Regions from separate parts of the Geodermatophilus sp. DSM 44513 genome, predicted to be linked through region 2. Evidence: riboswitches for the same ligand, from Rfam matches in the RefSeq annotation. Region 2 holds a riboswitch; the other holds the start of a gene.
The links. Region 2 has a riboswitch for S-adenosylmethionine ahead of RTG05_RS21185 (bifunctional o-acetylhomoserine/o-acetylserine sulfhydrylase). Riboswitches for the same ligand answer to the same signal wherever they lie in the genome.
Positions count from the first base shown of each region.

Region 1 (11,431 bases), 940 kb from region 2:
GAAGGCGTTGTTGCTCTCGACGGTGGCGAAGTGCGCGGCGTGGTGCTCCAGCCACAGCCGCTGGGGCAGCCGCGGCGGGTAGAAGCGGCCGCGCCAGTCGCGGTACTGCCACCCCGACGTCCCGATCACCACCGCCACGGCCGGCCTCTACCCGGTCACCCGACCCGGCACCGCACGCGGGCCGACGCGTGACCGGACCGTGCCCCGGGCACAGCCGGGACCGTGACCGACCTCCCTGCGACCGTGTTCGTGCTCTACGGCGCCACCGGCGACCTGGCCCGCCGGATGGTGCTGCCCGCCTTCTGGGAGCTCGCCCAGCGCGGCCTGCTGCCGCAGGACTGGCGGCTGGTCGGCAACGGCCGCGGCGACGTGTCCCACGAGGAGTTCGCCGGGCGGGTGCACGACGCGCTCACCGAGTTCGGCCCGTTCGGGGACGGCGCCGACGACGGGTGGGCGGACTTCGCCGGTCGGCTGCGCTTCGCCGGCGGCGGGTTCGACGAGTCCGACCCCGGCAGCCTGCTCGACGTCCTGGCCGAGGCGCGGGCGGAGCTCGGCGGGCGGCCCCAGCTCGTCCACTACCTGGCCACGCCCCCGGAGGCCTTCGCCAAGCTCACCCGGGGCCTGCAGCGGCACGGGCTCACCGAGGGCTCCCGGGTCGTCTACGAGAAGCCCTACGGCACCTCACCGCAGGGATTCCGGGAGCTCGACGAGCTGGTGCTCTCCGTGCTGGCGGAGGACCAGGTCTTCCGCATCGACCACTTCCTGGGCAAGGAGGGCACCCAGGACCTGCACGTCCTGCGCTTCGCCAACGGACTGTTCGGGCACGTGTGGAGCCGCGAGCACGTCGCGCAGGTGCAGATCGACGTCCCGGAGGACCTCGACGTCGCCGGGCGCGCGGAGTTCTACGACGCCACCGGTGCTGCCCTGGACATGCTGGTCACCCACCTGTTCCAGCTCGCCGCCGAGGTGGCGATGGAGCCGCCGGCCAGCTTCTCCCCCGCCGATCTGCAGGCCGCCCGCGAGGGGGTGCTGGCCGCCTTCCGGCCGCTGGACCCCGCGGAGGTGGTGCTCGGGCAGTTCGACGGCTACACCGACCTCGACGGCGTGGCCGACGACTCGCGGACCGACACCTACGTGGCCGCCCGGCTGTGGGTGGACACCGACCGCTGGCGGGGCGTGCCGTTCGTGCTGCGCACCGGCAAGCGGATGGCCGCCGGCGAGCAGCGGGTCAGCCTGCTGCTGCGCCGACCGGACGGGCCGGTGACCGACGTCCCGGGGCACGGCAACGTGCTGTCCCTGTCGCTGTCGGGGTCCGGGGCGGTGGACCTGCAGGTGGTCGCCAAGCAGCCCGGCCCGGACCTCGCCCTGGCCGCGGCGACGGCCACGCTGCAACTGGCCGACGTGCCCGGTGGGACGCCGCTGCCGCCCTACGTCTCACTGCTGCACGACGTCCTGGTCGGTGACCGGTCGCTGTTCACCAGCAGCGACGGGCTGGCCCACGCCTGGCGGGCGTTCGCCCCGCTGCAGGAGCGGCCGCCACGGGTGTACCGCTACGCGCCGGGCTCCTGGGGGCCGGTGGAGGCCGACGCGCTGGCCGAGCCGGCCGGCTGGCTGCTCGGCTCCTGACCTCGGGGACGCCCGGACACCACAGGGGCGGCCCCGCGATGCGGGACCGCCCCTGTAGGTGACGTTTTGGAACGGCCCCTCCGCAGGGTCCCAGGCCGAGCTCGCGAGGCCTGGGGGGTGGAGGGGTCCTTCGTTAGAAGTCCATGCCGCCCATGCCGCCATCGCCACCGGCCATGGCCGGGGCGTTCTTCTCCGGCTTGTCGGCGATGACGGCCTCGGTGGTGAGGAAGAGCGCCGCGATGGAGGCGGCGTTCTGCAGCGCCGAGCGGGTGACCTTGGCCGGGTCAATGATGCCGGCCCCGACCAGGTCCACGTACTCCCCGGAGGCGGCGTTGAGGCCCCAGCCGGTCTCGGAGTTGCGGACCTTCTCCGCCACGACGCCGCCCTCGAGGCCGGCGTTGACGGCGATCTGCTTCAGCGGGGCCTCGAGCGCGACGCGCACGATGTTGGCACCGGTCGCCTCGTCACCGGTCAGCTCGAGCTTGTCGAACGCGACGGCCGTGGCCTGCGCGAGGGCGACGCCACCACCGGCGACGATGCCCTCCTCGACGGCGGCCTTGGCGTTGCGCACCGCGTCCTCGATGCGGTGCTTGCGCTCCTTGAGCTCGACCTCGGTCGCGGCGCCGGCCTTGATGACGGCGACGCCACCGGCCAGCTTGGCCAGGCGCTCCTGCAGCTTCTCGCGGTCGTAGTCGGAGTCCGACTTCTCGATCTCGGCGCGGATCTGGTTGACCCGGCCGGAGATCTGGTCGGTGTCACCGGCGCCCTCGACGATCGTCGTCTCGTCCTTGGTGACGACGACCTTGCGGGCCCGACCGAGCAGCTCGACGCCGGCCGACTCCAGCTTCAGGCCGACCTCCTCGCTGATGACCTGGCCACCGGTGAGGATGGCGATGTCGGTCAGCATGGCCTTGCGGCGGTCGCCGAAGCCCGGGGCCTTGACGGCGACGGACTTGAAGGTGCCGCGGATCTTGTTCACGACCAGGGTCGCCAGGGCCTCGCCCTCGACGTCCTCGGAGATGATGGCCAGCGGCTTGCCCGACTGCATGACCTTCTCCAGCAGCGGGAGCAGGTCCTTGACCGAGCTGATCTTGCTGTTGACGACGAGCACGTACGGGTCGTCGAGGACGGCCTCCATGCGCTCGGCGTCGGTGACGAAGTAGGGCGAGATGTAGCCCTTGTCGAAGCGCATGCCCTCGGTGAGCTCGAGCTCCAGGCCGAAGGTGTTGCTCTCCTCGACGGTGATGACGCCCTCCTTGCCGACCTTGTCCATCGCCTCGGCGATGAGCTCACCGATGGCGGTGTCGGCGGCGGAGATCGACGCGGTGGCGGCGATCTGCTCCTTGGTCTCGACGTCCTTGGCGGTGGAGAGCAGGTACGCGGTGACCGACTCGACGGCCTTCTCGATGCCCTTCTTCAGGGCCATCGGGTTGGCGCCGGCGGCGACGTTGCGCAGACCCTCGCGGACGAGTGCCTGGGCGAGCACGGTGGCGGTGGTGGTGCCGTCACCCGCGACGTCGTCGGTCTTCTTCGCGACCTCCTTGACCAGCTCGGCGCCGATCTTCTCCCACGGGTCCTCGAGCTCGATCTCCTTGGCGATGCTCACACCGTCGTTGGTGATGGTGGGGGCACCCCACTTCTTCTCCAGGACGACGTTGCGGCCCTTGGGGCCCAGGGTCACCTTGACGGCGTCGGCGAGGGTGTTCATGCCCCGCTCGAGGCCGCGGCGGGCCTCTTCCTCGAAGGCGATCATCTTGGCCATGTGGTGATGTCCTCCATGCATGGATCGCTGCACGGCCGGGACCGGCGCCCGCGACGGACGACACCGGCGGGACGGGCACTCCGTCGGCCCGCACGCCAGTGCCTCACCGATCCGACCTGATTGGCACTCGGCACTGTCGAGTGCCAATCCCGAGTCTGGCACTCGCCCCTGCCGAGTGCAACAACACTGTCGTCCTCCGGACGACGACCGCGGCCAGGTGCCGTCCCCGACCTGCGTGGAGCCCACCCGGCCGCTCCTGGGGGACCCCTCCGGGGCCCCGCTCGTCCCGGCCACCGCGACCACGTGCCGTCCCCGACCTGCGCGGAGCCCACCCGGCCGCTCCTCGGGGACCCCTCCGGGGCCCCGCTCGTCCCGGCCACCGCGACCACGTGCCGTCCCCGACCTGCGCGGAGCCCACCCGGCCGCTCCTCGGGGACCCCTCCGGGGCCCCGCTCGTCCCGGCCACCGCGACCACGTGCCCGGAAGGACCTCGGTGCCCCCCACACCTCGCAGGCTCGGCGCGGGCCCCTGCACCGAGGCCGTCAGTGCTTGGAGCCCACCCGGCCGCTCCTCGGGGACCCCTCCGGGGCCCCGCTCGTCGGTCGTCCCTGCGGGAGCCCGTCGCGTCCCCGAGGTGCCATCCCCCTGACACGACGAAGGCCCGGCTCCCTCGAGGAGCCGGGCCTTCGCTGCAGGGATCAGGCGCTGCGGACGGCGTCCGCCTGCGGACCCTTGGACCCCTGGACGACCTCGAACTCGACGCGCTGGCCCTCGTCGAGGCTCTTGTACCCGTCCATCTGGATGGCCGAGTAGTGGACGAAGACGTCCTGACCGCCGTCGACGGCGATGAAGCCGAAGCCCTTCTCGGCGTTGAACCACTTCACGGTGCCCTGTGCCACGCGCGCTCCCACGTCTCGTGCGTCCGGACGACCTCCCACCGACCAGGGAGGCCGGGTCGAGCTCTTCCGCCCGTCGGACACGAACGTGGAACCGAACCGCGGGGAAACGTACAGCACAGCGGCCCGCGTTGAGACCAGGGTCACGTCCGTGACACACCGGATCGAGGGAGGCGTTCCCCCGACCGGCTACCCGATCAGACCGGCCTGCCGGGCCGAGGACAGCGACGGCGAGACGTGGTGGGTCGGTGCGACCACCGGCAGCAGCGGGTCGAGGGTCTTGAGGCCCTCGCCGGTGTTGAGGACGACCGTCTCCTGCGACGGGTCCAGCCGGCCGTCCTCGACCAGCTGCCGCAGCACCGCGACGGTCACCCCGCCCGCGGTCTCGGCGAACACGCCGGTGGTGCGGGCCAGGTCGCGGATGCCCTGCACGATCTCGGCGTCGCCGACCCGGCCCACGGCGCCGCCGGTGCGCCGGATGGCGTCCAGGGCGTACGGGCCGTCGGCGGGGTTGCCGATGTTCAGCGACTTGGCGATCCCGGTCGGCTTCACCGGCTTGACGACGTCCCAGCCGTTGTCGAAGGCGGTGGCGATCGGGTCGCAACCGGCCGACTGGGCGCCGAAGACCCGCCACTCGGTGGCCTCGACGATGCCGGCGGCGACCAGCTCGCGGAACGCCTTGTCCACCTTGGTGAGCAGCGAGCCCGACGCCATCGGGACGACGACCTGGGCCGGGATCCGCCAGCCGAGCTGCTCGGCGATCTCGTAGCCCATCGTCTTGGAGCCCTCGGCGTAGTAGGGCCGCACGTTCTGGTTGACGAAGGCGGTGTCCTCGAACTCGTCGGTCTCGGCGAGCTCGCTGGTCAGCCGGTTGACGTCGTCGTAGCTGCCGTCGACGGCGACCAGCGTCTGCCCGTAGACCGCCGACTGCACGACCTTGCCCGGCTCGAGGTCGCTGGGGATGAAGACGTACGAGGGCAGGCCGGCGCGCGCGGCGTGCGCGGCCACCGAGTTGGCCAGGTTGCCGGTCGAGGCGGCGGCGATCTTCCGGTAGCCCAGCCGGCGGGCGGCGGTGGCGGCCATGCTGACCACGCGGTCCTTGAAGGAGTGCGTGGGGTTGGCCGAGTCGTCCTTGACCCACAGGCCACCGGTCATGCCGAGCTCGGCGGCCAGCCGGTCGGCGCGCACCAGCGGGGTCAGGCCGGGGTCCAGGGTGACGCGGTCGGCGGGGTCCTGACCGACGGGGAGCAGCGCGACGTAGCGCCAGATGTTCTGCGGACCGGCCTCGATCTGCGCGCGGCTCACCGCACGCATCAGCTCGGGGTCGTAGTCGACCTCCAGCGGGCCGAAGCACTCCGCGCAGGCGTGCTCGGCGATGAGCCCGAAGGTGGCGCCGCAGTTGCGACAGACGAGGCCGCGGGCGGGGTTCGGCGGCACGGGCCCGCCGGCGGCGGAGTCGGCCTGGACAGAACCGGGAGCGGTCAGGGTCATGCGACGACTACCTCCTCATCTTCCCCGCGTCGGGCCGTCGAGCCGCGCGGGACGGAATTGGCACCTCCCGCCGAGTGCGTGCGCTCGGTGGCGGTTGCCGGGGCTTCAGCGGGCCGTGTCCCTCTGCCCCTCTGGATGAGTGGAACGCGACGGACTCTACCCAGGTGGCCGACCCCGGCGCGGTCGGGGCCAGGATGGGCCGGTGAGCACGCGCGTCGTCTACACCGACCTGGACGGCACGATGGTCGGGCCGCGCGGCTCGTTCTGGCACACCGAGGGCCGCGAGCTGACCGCCGACCCGGCGGCCACCCTGCTGGAGCTGCACCGCGCCGGCGTCGCCCTGGTGCTGGTGAGCGGGCGCACCTTCGAGCAGGTGGTGGAGGCGGCCCGGATCTTCGCCGCCGACGGCGCCATCGCCGAGCTGGGGGCCACCATCAGCTGGGACGCCGCCCGGCAGACCCACCGGCTGACCGGTGCCCTGCCCCCCGAGCACGCCGGACGCGCGCCGATGGCGGTGATGGCCGAGCTCGGGGTGGTCGACGCCCTGGTCGCCGAGCACCCCGGCCGGGTCGAGTGGCACGCGCCCTGGCACGCCACCCACGAGACCGACGCCCTGCTGCGCGGCCGCCTCGACCCGCTCGCGGTGGACGCCTGGCTGGCCGAGCGCGGGCTGGGCTGGCTCACCCTCAAGGACAACGGCGCGCTGCCGCGCACGGCCCGCACGACGCTGGCCCCCGCCGAGGCGCCGCCGCGGGTGTACCACCTGATGCCGCGCGGGATCACCAAGGGCGCGGCCATCGCCTGGGACCTGCAGCGGCGCGGGCTGACCCCGGCCGACGCGGTGGCGATCGGCGACAGCGTCAGCGACCTGGAGATGGCGCCGGCGGTCGACCGGCTGTGGATCACCGCCAACGGGGCCGGGGTGGAAGGGATGGCCGACCTGCTGGCCGCCGTCCCCAACGTGACGGTGACCGACGCCGCGATGGGCGAGGGCTGGGCCCAGGCCGTCCGCGCCAGCCTGTAGTCGGAGTCGCCCGGTGGCGGGAACCGTCACCGGGCGACTCCGACTACGACGTCACGTCGCGGCGGGCGAAGTGGCGGAAGCCAAGCGCGGTGAAGACGGCGGCGTAGACCAGCGACTGGACGACGCCGCGGAACAGGTCGCCGGAGTCGACGGGGGTCTGCAGCAGGTCGGTCCAGGCGAACTCCTCCGCGGTCGGGAAGTAGTCGCGGATCGCGCCCAGCTGCTCCACCTGGTCGAGGATGGCGAAGACGAACATGGTGAACACCGCCCCGCCGACCGCGGCCAGCGGTGCGTCGGTGATCGTGGACAGCCAGAACGCCAGAGCCCCGACGACGAGCAGGTGCACGGCGAGGTAGCCGACCATGCCGGCCAGCCGCAGCAGCGCGTCGGCCTGACCGAGGGTCACCCCCACCGGGGTCTGCACCGGGCCGAAGCCGAAGGCGATCCCGCCGGCGACCAGCGCGGTCGTGACGATGGCGAGCAGTGCACCGACCGACAGCACGAACGCGGCCAGCCACTTCTGCCGGAGCAGCCGCATCCGCGGCACCGGGGTGGCCAGGGTGTAGCGCAGCGACCCCCACTGGGCCTCGCTGGCCACCGTGTCGCCGAAGAACAGCGCGTAGACGACGACCAGGAAGAAGCTCGTCGTCGCGAACAGCACGAACAGCGTGAAGTTCAGGCCGCTGGAGGTGGCGACGTCGACCAGGTTGATCCGCGCGTTCTCCTCCGCCTCCTCCGCGCCGCCCAGCTGCAGGGCGCCGATGAGGATCAGCGGCAGCGCCACCATGAGCGCGAGCACGCCGAGGGTGCGCCGCCGCTTGAACTGCCGGCGCAGCTCGACCGACAGCCGCAGGGTGCGCCCGGGCCGGTAGCCCGCGACGGCCCCGGTCGGCTGCACGTGTCCGGTCGTCACGCTTCCTCCCCCACCAGTGCCAGGAACGCGTCCTCCAGGCGGCGGCGCGGTGTGAAGGCCTGCACCGAGACGTCGGCGGCCACCAGCGCGTGCAGCGCCCGCGCGCGGCTGGTGCCGTCCAGGTCGGCGACCAGCCCCTCGTCGGTGCGCTCCACCGCCACCCCGGGCAGCCCCTCCAGGACGGCGACCGCGCGGTCGGTGTCGGCGTCGTCGGCGAGGTCGACGAGCACCGACCCGCCGGTGCCGACGATCTCCTCGACCGTGCCCTGGGCGATCTTCTGCCCCTTGGCCATGACGACGACGTGGCTGCAGGTCTGCTCGATCTCGCTGAGCAGGTGGCTGGACACGATCACCGTGCGGCCGGTCGCGGCGTAGGAGCGCAGCACCTCGCGCATCGCGTGGATCTGCGGCGGGTCCAGCCCGTTGGTCGGCTCGTCGAGGACCAGCAGGTCGGGCAGGCCGAGCATGGCCTGGGCAATGGCCACCCGCTGGCGCATGCCCTGGCTGTAGCGGCGCACCGGCCGGTCCAGCGCCGCGCCGAGACCGGCGACGGCGATGGCCTCCTCCATGTGCGCGTCCGCGGCGGGGCGGCCGGTCGCGGCCCAGTACAGCCGCAGGTTGTCGCGGCCGGACAGGTGCGGCTGCAGGCCGGTGCCCTCGACGAAGGAGCCGAGCCGGGACAGCACCGGCGCACCGGGGCGGATCTCGTGGCCGAACACGGTGATCTGCCCGTCGGTCGGCGCGATCAGGCCCATGAGCATGCGCAGCGACGTCGTCTTGCCCGCGCCGTTGGGGCCGAGCAGGCCGAGGACCTGCCCGCGCCGCACCTCGAAGGACAGGTCCCGGACGGCGACGAAGCCGTCCTTGTAGGCCTTGGTCACGCCGGTGAAGCGCAGCGGCACGTCCTCGCCGTCGGGCTCCACCCGGGACACCCGCGCCCGGGCCCGGCGGCCCCACAGGACGGCGGCCAGCCAGCCGAGCAGGCCCAGGGCGAGGACGACGCCCAGCAGCACCCACCAGCGGGAGGTCCCGCCGGCGGACTCGCTGCGCCCGTCGACCGTCGGGACGGCGAGCGCCGCGGCGTCCCCGCCCGTGGCCAGGGCGACGGAGTAGACCCCGGCCTCGGCCGGCAGCGCATAGGCCTGGTCGGTGGAGGAGACCACCACCCGCATGGTGTGCCCGGCCTCGAACCGGTGCACGATCCCGGGCAGGGTCACCCCGACCGTGGTGGGTGAGGTCGGGTCGGCCGACAGCCCGCTCAGCGCCAGGGGGGCGACCTGGCCGGCGGGCAGGGTCGTCGACCCGTCGGGGGCGACGTCGTAGAGCTTGGCGAACAGGGTGGCCGTGCCGCCGGGCGAGGCGACGGCGAGGTCGATCGTCGAGGCGCCGACCACCTCGACGGCCTCGCCGAGCGGCTGGCTGTCGAACGCGGCGAACTGGCCGGGGATCTCGACGGCGCTGCCGGCCAGCGCGGAGGCCAGCGAGCCGAGGCCGGGGACGACGGTGATCGCGGCCGGCGTGCCCCCGGCCGGGGTGACCACCGGTTGCAGCGGCCCCTCGACGGTCACCGGGCTGCGCTGCGCGGCCCCGGTGCCGGCCAGGCCGGGGTAGGCCGGGGTGGTCACGGTGCGGCTGCCGCCCTGCACGGTGCCGACCCCCGCGGTGACGCCGGTCGGGGCGGGGAACTCGAAGCCGGTGCCCGGGTCCTCGCCCTGGCCCCGCAGGTGCCAGTCGAACCAGCCGGCGACCTGGTCGCGCAGGTCCGCGGTGGTGCCCTCGGAGGCCTGCGCGTCGTGCCCGCCGGCGTACCAGACGACCTTGACCGGGGTGCCGTCGGCGGCGATGCCGCGGGCGTTGGCGTCGGCCTGGCCGAGGCCGAACAGCGAGTCCTGGGTGCCCTGCACCAGCAGCGTGGGCGCGTCGATCCGGTCCAGGACCGTCGCCGGGCTGCTCCGGTCGAGCACGGCGGCGACCTCGGGGGTCAGCGTGCCGGTGGAGGCGGCGGACTGGTAGGCCGCGCAGACCTCGGCGGTGAAGCGGCCGCAGGTGAGCAGCTGCTCCACCGCCTGCGGGTCCACCGTCGCCGGGTCCACCGAGCCCAGCGCGGCGGGCAGGTCGGCGGCCGACGGCACGCCGCCGCCCCCGCCGCCCAGGGCACCGAGCAGACCGCCGGAGGGCGCCGAGCCGACGCCGAAGAACAGGCCGGACCACAGCCGCTTGTAGACCCCGCCCTCGTCGGCCTGCGGGGTGGCGGCCACGGTGTCCGCGGCCGGCTCCCCCACCTGGGAGGGGAACAGCGCGGCGGTCAGCGAGTGCCAGGTGATCTGCGGGGCGATGGCGTCGACCCGGTCGTCGTAGCCGGCCGCGAGCAGGGACAGCGCCCCGCCGTAGGAGGCCCCCGCGACGCCGACCCGCGGGTCGCCGTCGGCGTCGAGCACGACGTCGTCGCGCGCGGCGAGCCGGTCCAGCAGCACGGAGACGTCGGCCACCTCGGCACTCGGGTCGTTGAGCCCGATCCGCCCGGTGCTCTCCCCGAAGCCGCGCGCGGACCAGGTGAGCACGACGTAGCCGCGGCCGGCCAGGTCGCGGGCGTCGTCGGCGACCGACCGCTTGCTGCCGCCGAAGCCGTGGGCGAGCAGGACCGCCGGCGCCGGCTCGCCGGAGGCCGGCAGGTACAGGGTGGTGTCCAGCTCCGCGGCGCGGTCACCCTCGCCGACGCCGATCCGCGCGTCCTCGGTGGTGACGTCCTCGGCGGCGGCGGCGGGGGCCGCGGGGAGGGAGCCGGTGAGGACGAGGACGAGGAGCAGGAGCGAGGCGGCGGACGTCGCACGGGCGCCGGGGCGCGGGCGGGGACGCACGGGCCCGCGGACGGGACGCACGGAGCCGCCAACGGACGGCGACGCCCGTGTGTTCCGGAGGTGTCCGGGCGGGGTGTCGAGCCGGCTCAGGGCAGCCACTCGCCGGTGGTGACGACCACGAGCCCGGGATCCGGGGCGTCCGGGACGTCGAAGAACCGCACGGCGGGCCCGGTGATCTGCGGGTACTGCTGGGTGAGCTGCACCGCGGCGTCGTACTGCGTCTGGTCACCGGAGGTGTAGTAGACGGTGGTGGTGGCGACGTCGGCGCCCTGGTACTCGCTGATGACACCGGGCTCCCACCCCCCGGCGGCCAGCTCGGCGGAGACGTCGCCGGCCAGGCCGGAGACCCCGGTGGCGTTGAGCACGGTCACCGGGACGCGCACCGGCGCGACGGCCGCGGCGTCGGGGGCCGGCAGGGGGTCGACGTCCAGCGGCGGCAGCACCGAGGTCGGGACGGCGGGCGCGGGCGACGTCGGGGCCGGCGCGTCCGGGGTGCTGCCGGCGGCCCCCTGCACCTCGGGCGAGGCGAAGGAGTAGACGCCGAGCACCACGAGGGCGACGACGGCCACGGCGAGCAGGCCCACCGCGGCGCGGCGCACGCCCGGTCCGCGACCGGCCTCCTCGCGGACCGCGCGCAGCCGCTCGACCTCGGCCGCCTGGCGCTCGGCGCGGAACGAGGCGCGGCCGCCGACGACCCCGGTGGAGCTGCCGGTGTCCGGTCCGCGGCCGTCCTCCTCGTCGGGGTCGTCCGGCCCGTACGCGTCCTCCTCGGCGTACCGGTCCTCGCCGGTGTACGGGGCGTCGTCGGCGTACCGGTCGTCGTCCGTGTCCTCGCCCGTGTCCTCGTCCGTGTCGTCGTCC
Region 1 covers NZ_CP135963.1:684,199-695,629, reverse strand. Annotated here, with positions in the region: gene RTG05_RS03235 (DUF72 domain-containing protein) at 1-138, opposite strand, end outside; gene RTG05_RS03230 (glucose-6-phosphate dehydrogenase) at 223-1,626, shown strand; gene groL (chaperonin GroEL) at 1,760-3,388, opposite strand; gene RTG05_RS03220 (cold-shock protein) at 4,087-4,287, opposite strand; gene thrC (threonine synthase) at 4,474-5,775, opposite strand; SAM riboswitch class I at 5,788-5,917, opposite strand; gene RTG05_RS03210 (HAD family hydrolase) at 5,978-6,799, shown strand; gene RTG05_RS03205 (ABC transporter permease) at 6,843-7,712, opposite strand; gene RTG05_RS03200 (alpha/beta fold hydrolase) at 7,709-10,570, opposite strand; gene RTG05_RS03195 (LytR C-terminal domain-containing protein) at 10,657-11,431, opposite strand, start outside.
Region 1: linked by a shared signal. The riboswitch ahead of thrC (threonine synthase) and the one ahead of RTG05_RS21185 (bifunctional o-acetylhomoserine/o-acetylserine sulfhydrylase) in region 2 are both predicted to bind S-adenosylmethionine.

Region 2 (11,431 bases):
CCCACCCGTCGCTCACCGCGCTCACCGTCGACCGCGCCACCGGCGCCTTCGAGAGCATGCGCACGACCGCCGCGCCGGCCGGCCGCGGCTGGGAGTACCTCACCGGAACGGGCTGGGACTGGCGCGCCGAGATCGCGGAGATCCCGTCGCTGCTGGTGGAGAAGACGAAGGCGCCGTCGGTGGAGCCGGGGCGCTACGACCTGGTCGTCGACCCGTCGAACCTGTGGCTGACCATCCACGAGTCCATCGGCCACGCCACCGAGCTGGACCGGGCGCTGGGCTACGAGGCCGCCTACGCCGGCACGTCCTTCGCCACCGTCGACGGGCTCGGCAGCCTGCAGTACGGGTCGGCGGTCATGAACGTCACCGGTGACCGGACGGCCGAGCACGGGCTGTCCACGGTCGGCTGGGACGACGAGGGCGTCGCGGGCCAGCGCTGGGACATCGTGCGCGACGGCGTGCTGGTCGGGTACCAGGTCGACCGCAACACCGCGCGCCTGGGCGGCATGTCCCGCTCCAACGGCTGCGCGTTCGCCGACTCCCCGCAGCACACGCCGGTGCAGCGGATGGCCAACGTCTCGCTGCAGCCCGCCCCCGACGGCCCCTCCACCGCCGAGGTGATCGCCGGCGTCGAGCGCGGCGTCTACGTCGTCGGCGACAAGAGCTGGTCGATCGACATGCAGCGCTACAACTTCCAGTTCACCGGCCAGCGCTTCTACCGGATCGAGGGCGGCCGGCTGGCCGGCCAGCTGCGCGACGTGGCCTACCAGGCGACGACGACGGACTTCTGGGGCTCGATGCGCGTGGTGGGCGGCCCGCAGACCTACGTCCTCGGCGGCGCCTTCAACTGCGGCAAGGCCCAGCCCGGGCAGATCGCCCCGGTCAGCCACGGCTGCCCGGTGGCCCTGTTCGAGGGCGTGACCATCCTCAACACGGTGCAGGAGGCCGGACGATGAGCAGCTGGTTGCGTCCGCAGGACGTCGTCGAGAAGGCGCTGGCCGCCTCCACCGCCGACGGGCAGGTCGTCTTCGTCGTGGAGAGCTCCGAGGCCAACCTCCGCTGGGCCAACAACAGCCTGACCACCAACGGCGCCACGCGCTCCCGGCAGGTCGTGGTCGTCTCCTTCGTCGACGGCGGCGCCGGGATGGCGGCCGGCACCGTGGCCCGCACCGGCAACCCCGACGTGGGGGAGCTGGTGGCCGCCAGCGAGCAGGCCGCCCGGGACGCCGGCCCGGCCGAGGACGCCGTCCCCCTGGTCAGCGAGACGCCGGCGGGTGCCGGCGACTGGGACGCCGACCCCGCGGAGACCTCGATCGCCGTCTTCCGCGACGTCGCCCCGGCCCTCGGGGAGGCCTTCGGCGGTGCCCGTGACCGCGACGAGCTGCTCTTCGGCTACGCCGAGCACGGCATGTCCACCACCTACCTCGGCACCTCGACCGGGCTGCGGCTGCGGCACGACCAGCCCGGCGGCCGGGTGGAGCTCAACGGCAAGAGCGCCGACATGAGCCGCTCGGTGTGGGCCGGCGTCGGCACCCGTGACTTCACCGACGTCTCGGTGGCCGACCTGGTCGCCGAGGTGCAGCGGGGGCTCGGCTGGTCGCAGCGACGGGTCGAGCTGCCCGCCGGCCGCTACGAGACGCTGCTGCCCCCCTCGGCGCTGGCCGACCTGGTGATCTACGCCCACTGGACGATGGGGGCCCGCGACGCCGACGAGGGCCGCAACGTCTACGCGAAGCCCGGCGGTGGCAACCGGATCGGCGAGCGGCTGGCCGCGCTGCCGCTGACGCTGCGCAGCGACCCGTTCGAGCCCGGCCTGGAGGCCCGCCCGTTCCAGGTCGTCGGCGGATCGTCGGGGACGGCGTCGGTGTTCGACAACGGCATGGCCACCCCGGCCGTCGACTGGATCTCCGGCGGCGTGCTCACCAACCTGATCCGCCCGCGGGCCTGGGCGCTGAAGACCACCGCCCCGGCCATCGCCGCCGTCGACAACCTGGTCCTGGAGCAGCCGGGCGCCACCGCGTCGCTGGAGGAGATGGTCGCCGCCACCGACCGCGGGCTGCTGCTGACCACGCTGTGGTACATCCGCGAGGTCGACCCGCAGACGCTGCTGCTGACCGGCCTGACCCGCGACGGGGTGTTCCTCGTCGAGGGCGGGGAGGTGGTCGGCGCGGTGAACAACTTCCGGTTCAACGAGTCCCCGGTGGACCTGCTGGGGCGCATCACCCAGGCCGGCCGCACCGAGCGCACGCTGCCGCGCGAGTGGAGCGACTGGTTCACCCGCGCCGCCATGCCCGCCGTCCGCGTCCCGGACTTCAACATGAGCTCGGTGTCCCCCGCCAGCTGACGCAAGGACCCTCCTGCCCCCCGCTGCGCGGGCCCGCGCGGACGGGTGGGGCTGCTGTGACGGCGTCCGGTGAGTTGTGCCGACCGGTCCGTCACACGTTTGTGGGGTGGCGTACGTGACGTTGTGCGTCCGACCACCTACCGTCTGTTGTGCACGGTGGTCGTCCCGAGTACTGACGCACCGCCCACTGCACGCCGAGGCGAGCAGTGGACGGGGTCTCCTCGCCCGGCCGCGGACGGCTCCGGCACAGCCGGACAGGTGAGGGGAGCACTCGGTGACGAGGAGTCAGAAGCCGTCGGTCTTCCAGATCGGGCGGGTGTGGGACGACGGGGACACCGTCGTGGTGTCCGGCTGGGGCCTGGGTCTGTGCGCCGCCGCGTGCGCGTGCCACCGCCACCCCTCGGCCGGCAGCCTGGCCATCGCCGAGGACCAGGCGCGGGGCCTGATCGGCCTGGTCAGCTACCGGCACGACTGCGACTGCTGCGAGCCGTGGACGGCCGAGGAGCTCACCGCCATCGTCCGCGACCTGGAGATGGTCGCCGCCCTCGACGCCCCGGAGCCCCTGGCCGGCTGAAGGAGGACCACCCTCCTCCCCACGCCTCGCTCGCTCGGCGCGGGCCCCTGGAGGGTGGCCGTTCCAGCACCCACTGGGGTCGCGGCAGGACCCTGCACGGGGGCTGTTCCAGCACGTCGCCGGGCTCACGGTGGGACCCTGCACGCGAGCCGTTCCGCACCTCACCGGGGGCGTGGTACCCGAGGCGCCCGCCCGGGTAGGGGTGCCCACATGCTCGGACGCGCTGCCCTCCGGGGCGCCCTCGCCGGCCTGGCCGGCACCGCGGCGATGACGCTCGCGGAGGAGGTCGAGCAGGCGGTGACCTCCCGGCCGGACTCCTACGTGCCCGCGCGCACCCTGACGGCGCTGACGACCGGGCGCCGCCTCCCCGGCTCCGCGCGCCCGGCGGTGCGCAACCACCTCATGCACTGGGGCACCGGCGCGCTCGTCGGCGCGCTGCGCGGCGTGTGGTCGGCCAGCGGCCTGCGCGGCTGGCGCGCCTCGGCCTGGTACACCTCGGTGCGGCTGGCCACCGACCAGACGCTGGAGAACGCCACCGGCGTCGGCGCGCCGCCGTGGACGTGGTCCCGTCGCGACCAGGTCGTCGACCTCGCCGGCAAGGCCGTGTACTCCTTCGTCACCGGCGCGGTGGCCGACCGGCTGGTCCCGCTGGCGCCGGACCGCACCCCCTCGGGCTCCGCCCCGCCCCGCCGCCGCTGAGCGACCGGCGCGCCTCCTGCGGCGCGCGCGCCGGGCGGGAGCCGTGGGACGGATGAGGTGGGCGCCGCGATCGGCGGCCCGCGCGCCATCACCTACCCCTTGACGTCGTGTCCTTACTGTGCGTGCTCACGCGCTCGGAACTCCGTCCCCCTCCCGGGGCGGGGCGCGGCGGGAAGGGGCCGGTCATGGGCCACGACAGGACGACGAGCCGGCACTGGTCGCGCGGCGCACTGGGTGCCGCCCCCCTGTCGCTCGCCGTGGTCGTCGGCGTGCTGCTGGCGCCGGGCAGCGCGGGCGCCGCACCCGACACCCCGGCCGCACCCGCCGCTCCGGTCACCCCCGCCGCACCGGCCGCTCCGGCCACCGCCGACGACGCCGCCCGCCTGGTCGCCGAGGCCGGCCGGCAGCTGGCCGTCCTGGACGAGCAGGTGCACGAGGCCCAGCTGACCGTCGCCCAGCACCAGCAGACCGCGGCGGTCGCCGGTGCGACCGCCGCGCAGGCCGACGCCGTGCTGGCCGGCTACGCCCCGCAGCTGGCGGCCATCGCGCAGACCTCCGGCACGTCGCAGTCCCGGATGGCCGCCTTCCTCACCGGCGACTCCGCCGCGGACGTCGTCCAGCAGATGACCACGCTGGACCTCATCGCCGCGCACACCGAGGGGCTGCTGGCCGAGGTCTCGATCGCCCAGCGCCAGGCCGAGCAGGCCCGCGCGGACGCCGACGCCGCCGCCGCGCAGGCCACCGCGGCCCTCGCCGAGCTGGACCGCCAGCGGACCGAGGTGCAGGCCCGCCAGCAGCAGTACGAGCAGGACTACGCCGCGCTGTCCGCCGCTGCGCAGGCCGCCGTGCTCACCACGGTCGCCGGCCCGTCGCTGGCCCCGCCGGACACGGACGCCGTCGTGGCCGCCGCACCCAACGGGGACGTGGGCGCCGTGCTGGCGGCCGCGCTCGCCCAGGTGGGCGACGCCTACGTGTGGGGCGGCACGGGTCCCGACGGCTTCGACTGCTCGGGCCTGACCAGCTTCGCGTACGAGGCGATCGGGGTCTCCCTGCCGCACTCCAGCCGGGCGCAGTCCCGGATGGGCGTGGCCGTCGCCCGCGGCGACCTGCAGCCCGGTGACCTGGTCTACTTCGGCTCCCCCGTCTACCACGTGGGCATCTACGTGGGGAACGGCAAGATGGTGCACGCGCGCACCTTCGGCATGCCGGTCGCGGTGACCACCGTGGACATCGGCGACTACGCCGGGGCCCGCCGCGTCCTCTGAGCGGCCTCACCCGTACGGACGGCGACCCTCGGCGAGCATCGTCACGAGCGCGGCGATCCGCCGGGCGCGGGTCTGCTCGGTGGCGGCGGTCTGCACCCGGAAGAGGACCGCGTAGCGGTTCTGGGCGTCCAGGCCGGCGAAGGCCTCCTGCGCCGCCGGCTCGGCGGCCAGCGCGGCGGCGAGGTCGTCGGGCACGGCGGCCGTCGCCGGTCCGGCGTAGGCCCGGTCCCAGCGGCCGTCGGCCCGGGCCGCCTCGACCGCCGCCAGCCCGGCCGGGCGCATCCGCCCGGCCGCGGTGAGCTCCGCGACCGTGGCCACGTTCTTCTGCGACCAGACGCTGCGCGGCCGCCGCGGGGTGATCCGCACCAGGTAGGACGTGTCGTCCAGGCTGTTGGACCGGCCGTCGATCCAGCCGAAGCAGAGCACCGACTCGACCAGCTCGGGATACGTCACCGACGGGACGCCGGACCCCTTCTTGGCGATCTGCACGTACAGCCCGGGCGCGGTTGCGTGCTCGGCCGCCAGCCACTCCTCCAGCGCCGCCTGACTGGGGAAGGCCCGCACCGGCAGGTCGGTCGGCACGCCCACGACGGCCATCCTCACCAGGTGCCGGTGCACCGTCCAGGGGGCCGACCGCGGGGCAGCCGGCCCCTCCCGGGCGCCGCGGACCCCGGTGTCGCCGCGGTCGGCCCCCGGTGCGGGGCCGGGGGCCGTGTGCTGTGCTGTCGCCCGTGGCCGAGAACACCGCCGAGAACTTCATCGCCGAGTTGCCGTTCGGGTCCCCGCAGATCGACGACGAGGCGTTCGTCGCGCCCACCGCCGTCGTGGTCGGGGCCGTGACCATGGGCCCCCGGTCCAGCATCTGGTACGGGGCGGTGGCGCGGGCCGACACCGAGGTCATCGAGATCGGCGCGGACTCCAACATCCAGGACGGCAGCACCCTGCACTCCGACCCCGGTTTCCCGCTGGTGGTCGGCCGCGGGGTCACCGTCGGCCACCGGGTCGTCCTGCACGGCGCCCGCGTGGACGACGACGTGCTGGTCGGCATGGGCAGCGTCGTGATGAACGGCGCGCACATCGGCTCCGGGTCGATCGTCGCCGCCGGTGCCGTGGTCACCCAGGGCACCCAGGTGCCGCCGGGCTCGCTGGTCGCCGGGGTGCCGGCCAAGGTCATCCGGCAGGCGTCCGACACCGACGGCGAGCACATCCGCGGCAACGCGGCCAGCTACACCGGCCGGCTGGCCGACGCCCGCCGGGTGCGCCCGCTCGGCTGACCCGGGCGACCCGCCGACCCGTCCGGGCGACGGTGGGAGGACCTGGTCCCCGTGCAGGAGGCCAGGAGGTCCTCCCTCAGGTGCCGAGCAGCTCGCGGACCAGCGCGCCCACGGCGTCGACCTCGATGAGGAAGCCGTCGTGCCCGTACGGCGAGGTGACCAGCCGCAGTGGGACACCCAGGGCGTCGGCGACCTGCTGCTGCAGGGCCGGCGGGTAGAGCCGGTCGGTGTCGATGCCGGCCACGACCGACCGGGCGGTGACCCGGGACAGCGCCGCCGCGACGCCCCCGCGGTCGCGGCCGACGTCCCAGGAGTTCATCGCCTCGGTGAGCACCACGTAACTGCCGGCGTCGAACCGGCCGGCCAGCTTGTCCGCGTGGTGGTCCAGGTAGGAGGCGACCGCGTACCGGCCGTCGTCCTGCACCGCGGTGCCGAACCGCTCCTCGAGCTCGAGCGCGCTGCGGTAGGTCAGGTGCGCGATCCGCCGCGCGACGCCGACGCCGGCGACCGGACCAGGGCCGGGCAGGTAGTCCCCGCCGGCCCACGCGGGGTCGGCGCGGATGGCGGCCTGCTGGGTGGTCTGGGTGCCCAGCTGGTCGGCGGTCGCGGCGGCCCCCGCGGCCAGGAAGAACAGCGCGTCCACCCGGTCGGGCAGCGCCACCGCCCACTCCAGCGCGCGCATGCCGCCCATCGAGCCGCCGATCACCCCGGCCCAGCGGTCGATGCCCAGCGCGTCGGCCAGCGCCGCCTCGACGCGGACCTGGTCGGCCACGGTCACGGCGGGGAACCGCGACCCCCACGGCCCGCCGTCCGGCGCCGCGGACGACGGGCCGGTCGTCCCCTGGCAGCCGCCGAGCACGTTGGCGCAGACGACGAACAGCCGATCGGTGTCCAGCGGCGCGCCGGGGCCCACCAGCCCCTCCCACCAGCCCGGGGTGGGGTGCCCGGGCCCGGCGGGACCGGCGACGTGGCTGTCGCCGGTCAGCGCGTGCTCGACCAGCACGGCGTTGCCGCCGCCCGGCGCGAGCGCGCCCCACGTCTCGTAGGCCACCCGCACCGCCGGCAGCGAGCCGCCGCGCGCGAGGTCGACCGGCCCGGGCAGGTCGAGGAAGCGCCGGTCGCCGACCGGGTCGCCCTCGCGCCAGCCGCCGGGGCGTGGCGGGGCCCAGGCGGCGACCCGGACCCCGCCCACCTCAGGCGCCCTTCGCGGCGCGGAAGCCGGCCTCCAGGTCGGCGAGGATGTCGTCGATGCCTTCCAGGCCCACCGCGAGGCGGACCAGCCCGGGGGTGACGCCGGTGGTCAGCTGCTCGTCGGGGGTCAGCTGCGAGTGCGTCGTCGACGCCGGGTGGATGACCAGGCTGCGGACGTCGCCGATGTTGGCCACGTGGCTGTGCAGCTCCAGGGCCTCCACGAACCGCTTGCCGGCCTCGACCCCGCCGTGCAGGTCGAAGGTCAGCACGGCGCCGGTGCCCCGGGGCGCGTACTTCTGCTGCGCGGCGTGCCACGGCGAGGAGGGCAGGCCCGGGTAGTTCACCCGGTCGACCTCGTCGTGCGCCTCGAGGAACTCCGCGACCCGCTGGGCGTTGGCGACGTGCCGCTCCATGCGCAGCGACAGCGTCTCGATGCCCTGCACGATGAGGAACGCGTTGAACGGCGAGAGCGCCGGGCCGAGGTCGCGGAGCAGCTGGACCCGGGCCTTGAGGGCGAACGCGGGCGCGCCCAGGTCGGCGTAGACCACGCCGTGGTAGGTCGGGTCCGGCTCGGTGAAGCCGCTGAACCGGCCGCTGCGCCAGTCGAACCGGCCGCCGTCGACGATCACCCCGGCGATCACGGTGCCGTGCCCGCCCAGGTACTTCGTCGCCGAGTGCACGACGACGTCGGCGCCGTGCTCCAGCGGCCGGAGGAGGTAGGGGGTGGCCACGGTGTTGTCCACGATGAGCGGGACGCCGTTGCGGTGCGCCACCCCGGCGACGGTCTCGATGTCGAGGACGTCGCCCTTCGGGTTGCCGATCGACTCGCCGTAGAAGGCCCGGGTGTTCTCCCGCACCAGGGACTGCCAGTTCTCCGGGTCGTCGGGGTCCTCGACGAAGGACACCGTGACACCGAGCTTCGGCAGCGAGTGGTGCAGCAGGTTGTACGTGCCGCCGTACAGCGAGGCCGACGCGACGACGTGGTCGCCGGCCTCGGCGACGTTGAGCAGCGCGAGGGTCGTCGCCGACTGCCCGCTGGCCACGGCGAGCGCGGCGACGCCGCCCTCCAGCGACGCGACCCGCTGCTCCAGCGCGTCCTGCGTCGGGTTCATGATCCGCGTGTAGATGTTGCCCATCTCCGCCAGGGAGAACAGGTCGGCGGCGTGCTGGGTGTCGCGGAACTGGTAGGCCGTCGTGGCGTAGATGGGCAGGGCCCGGGCGCCGGTCGTGGGGTCAGGGGCGGTGCCGGCGTGGATCTGCCGGGTCTCGAAGCTCCAGCCCTGGGGGTCGCTCATGCGCCGTCTCCTCTCGGTCGCGGAGACCCGCGGCGCAGCGAGCTCCGTCCTTGCCCGGACGGCGGACGCCACCCGGGCCGGCTCTTCCCCTGGAGCACCTCGGACGGAGTCGAGGTTGCCGGGCAGCCAGCCAGGTGCTTGACACTGCCTCTCGTGAGCCACCCGCGATCCTAGGCGCCCCCGCCGTGCCCGGTGGACGCCGGCCCCGGGAGGCTGGCGGCGTGCGCGCACTCGTCTTCGACACCTTCGGCGGCCCGCTGACCGTTCAGGACGTCCCCACCCCCGACCCGGCCCCCGGCGGGGTGGTGCTCCGGGTGGGCGCCACCGGCGTGTGCCGCAGCGACTGGCACGCCTGGCAGGGGCACGACCCGGACGTCGTCCTGCCGCACGTGCCCGGCCACGAGCTGGCCGGCACCGTCGCCGCGGTCGGGGCCGGCGTCCGGCGCTGGCGGGCCGGTGACCGGGTCACCGTGCCGTTCGTCAACGCCTGCGGCCGCTGCGCGCAGTGCGCGGCCGGGCAGCACCAGGTGTGCACCCGGCAGACCCAGCCCGGGTCCACCCACTGGGGTTCGATGGCCGAGTACGTCGCGCTGGACGCCGCCGACGTGAACCTCGTCGCGCTGCCCGACGGGCTGACCGACGCCACCGCCGCCGCGCTGGGCTGCCGCGTCGCCACCGCGTTCCGGGCAGTGGTGCACGTGGCCCGTGTGCGGCCCGGCGAGTGGGTGGCCGTGCACGGCTGCGGCGGGGTCGGCCTGTCGGCGGTGCAGGTCGCGGTGGCCGCCGGCGCCCGGGTCCTCGCCGTCGACGTCTCCCCGGCGGCCCGGCATCTGGCCGCCGACCTGGGCGCCGAGCACGTCCTCGACGGGCCGGCCGCGATCGCGGAGCTGACCGGCGGCGGCGCGCACGTGTCCCTCGACGCCGTCGGCGCCGTGGCCACCTGCGAGGACTCCGTCCGGTGCCTGCGGCCGCGCGGCCGGCACGTGCAGGTCGGCCTGCTGCCGCCCGCGCAGGGCCGCCCGGCGGTGCCGATGGACCTGGTCGTCGCCCGGGAGCTGCAGGTGCTGGGCAGCCACGGCATGGCCGCGCACGCCTACCCCGAGCTGCTCGGCCTGGTCGCCGCCGGGCGGCTGCGCCCCCAGGCGCTGGTCACCCGCGAGCTGGCCCTCGACGAGGCCGGCGCCGCGCTGGCCGTGGTCGGCCGCGCACCCGGCATCGCCGTGGTCACCCGCTTCTGAGGACTCAGGTCCCGGGCGCGCCGGTCGCGGTCGGCACCGCGGGCGTCGGGGTCGCCGTCGGCGTGGGCTCCGGCGCCGCCGTCGGGTCCCCCGTCGGTTCCTCCGTCGTCGGGTCCGCGGTCCCCGTGGGGGTCTCCTGCCCGGCCCCGCCCGGTGCGGTGGGGGTCGGGACGGCGGAGGTCCGGGGCGCCGTCGTGGGGACCGCCGTCGTCGGCGCGGCCGGCTCCGTCGGCACCCCCGGGACCACGGGCGCCGGCGTCTGCACCGTCGAGTCGGTCACCGGGACCGTGCGGGTGACCGGGTCCGGCGGGCGGACGTACAGGTACAGCACGTAGCAGCCGACGAACAGCAGCGCCAGGACGACGGTGGAGGTCCGCGCCCGGCCGAGGTGGTGCGGCACCGCGGACCACCAGCGGGGTGGGGCGGCCGGCGGCGCGGTGCTCACCGACAGCGCGCGCGGCGGCTGGCCCGGGCCGTTCGTCTCCGGGGCGGTCACCGCACACCGTCCGCCGACGGCGCGGGTGCCTCCGCCGGGTGCGAGACCGCCGAGTGCGCCGGCACGTTCAGGCCCTCCCGGCGGAAGGCCGTGACCACGCGCGCCCGCAGGTCGCGGCCGACGTCGAACTGCTTGCCCGGCAGCGTGCGGGCCACCATCCGGACGTTCACCTGCTCCAGGTCGATCGTCTCGACCCCCATGACGCTGGGCGGGTCCAGAAGCAGCGGGCGCAGCGCCGGGTCGCGGAAGGCCTCCGCGCCGACCTGCCGGAGGAGCTCGTTGACCCGGGTGACGTCGCTGCTGGTCGGCACCGGGACGTCGACCACGGCGCGCGCCCAGTCCCGGGAGAGGTTGGTGACCTTCACGATCTGCCCGTTCGGCAGCGTGACCACCTCGCCGTTGGCCGAGCGCAGCCGGGTGATCCGCAGCGTCACGTCCTCGATCGTGCCGTCGGCCGGCTCCACGCCGCCGACCACCTGGATGCTCACCACGTCACCGAACCCGTACTGCCGCTCGGTGATGATGAAGAAGCCGGCCAGCACGTCGCCGACGACCCGTTGCGCCCCGAAGCCCAGTCCGACACCCAGCACGGTCGCCGGCGCCACCAGCCCGCCGACCGGGATGCCCGCCCGGTCCAGGACGGCGAACACCGCGACCGCGTAGACCAGCACGATCAGCGTCCAGGTGATCACCTGGGTCAGGGAGTGCCGGTGCTTGGCCGCCTCGGAGCGCACCAGCGCGTCCCCGCCGGTGGCGCGGGCGTCGATCCGGTCGGTGATCTTGTCGCCGACCCAGGAGACGAACCGGGCCAGCAGCACCGACCCGAGCACGAGCAGGACGATCTCCAGGCCGCGCCCGGCGAGCCAGGTCAGCAGTGGGTCCAGGGGTTCCATCGGGTCCCAGCCTCCCCGGCCGGGGAGGGCCCTGCCAACCCGGTCACCCGGTCAGCGGGCCGGTCAGCGGGTCTCGACGAACAGCGTGTGCGAGGAGCGGCCGATCCGGCCGGTGGCGTCGTACAGGTCCGCGAAGCACTGCCCGGCGCCGCCCGGGCCGAT
Region 2 covers NZ_CP135963.1:4,376,169-4,387,599, reverse strand. Annotated here, with positions in the region: gene RTG05_RS21225 (TldD/PmbA family protein) at 1-956, shown strand, start outside; gene RTG05_RS21220 (metallopeptidase TldD-related protein) at 953-2,344, shown strand; gene RTG05_RS21215 (hypothetical protein) at 2,619-2,918, shown strand; gene RTG05_RS21210 (hypothetical protein) at 3,129-3,617, shown strand; gene RTG05_RS21205 (C40 family peptidase) at 3,803-4,882, shown strand; gene RTG05_RS21200 (YdeI/OmpD-associated family protein) at 4,889-5,470, opposite strand; gene RTG05_RS21195 (gamma carbonic anhydrase family protein) at 5,614-6,156, shown strand; gene RTG05_RS21190 (homoserine O-acetyltransferase MetX) at 6,233-7,348, opposite strand; gene RTG05_RS21185 (bifunctional o-acetylhomoserine/o-acetylserine sulfhydrylase) at 7,350-8,642, opposite strand; SAM riboswitch class IV at 8,684-8,801, opposite strand; gene RTG05_RS21180 (zinc-binding dehydrogenase) at 8,864-9,880, shown strand; gene RTG05_RS21175 (Rv3103c transmembrane domain-containing protein) at 9,885-10,376, opposite strand; gene RTG05_RS21170 (mechanosensitive ion channel family protein) at 10,373-11,269, opposite strand; gene RTG05_RS21165 (thioesterase family protein) at 11,333-11,431, opposite strand, start outside.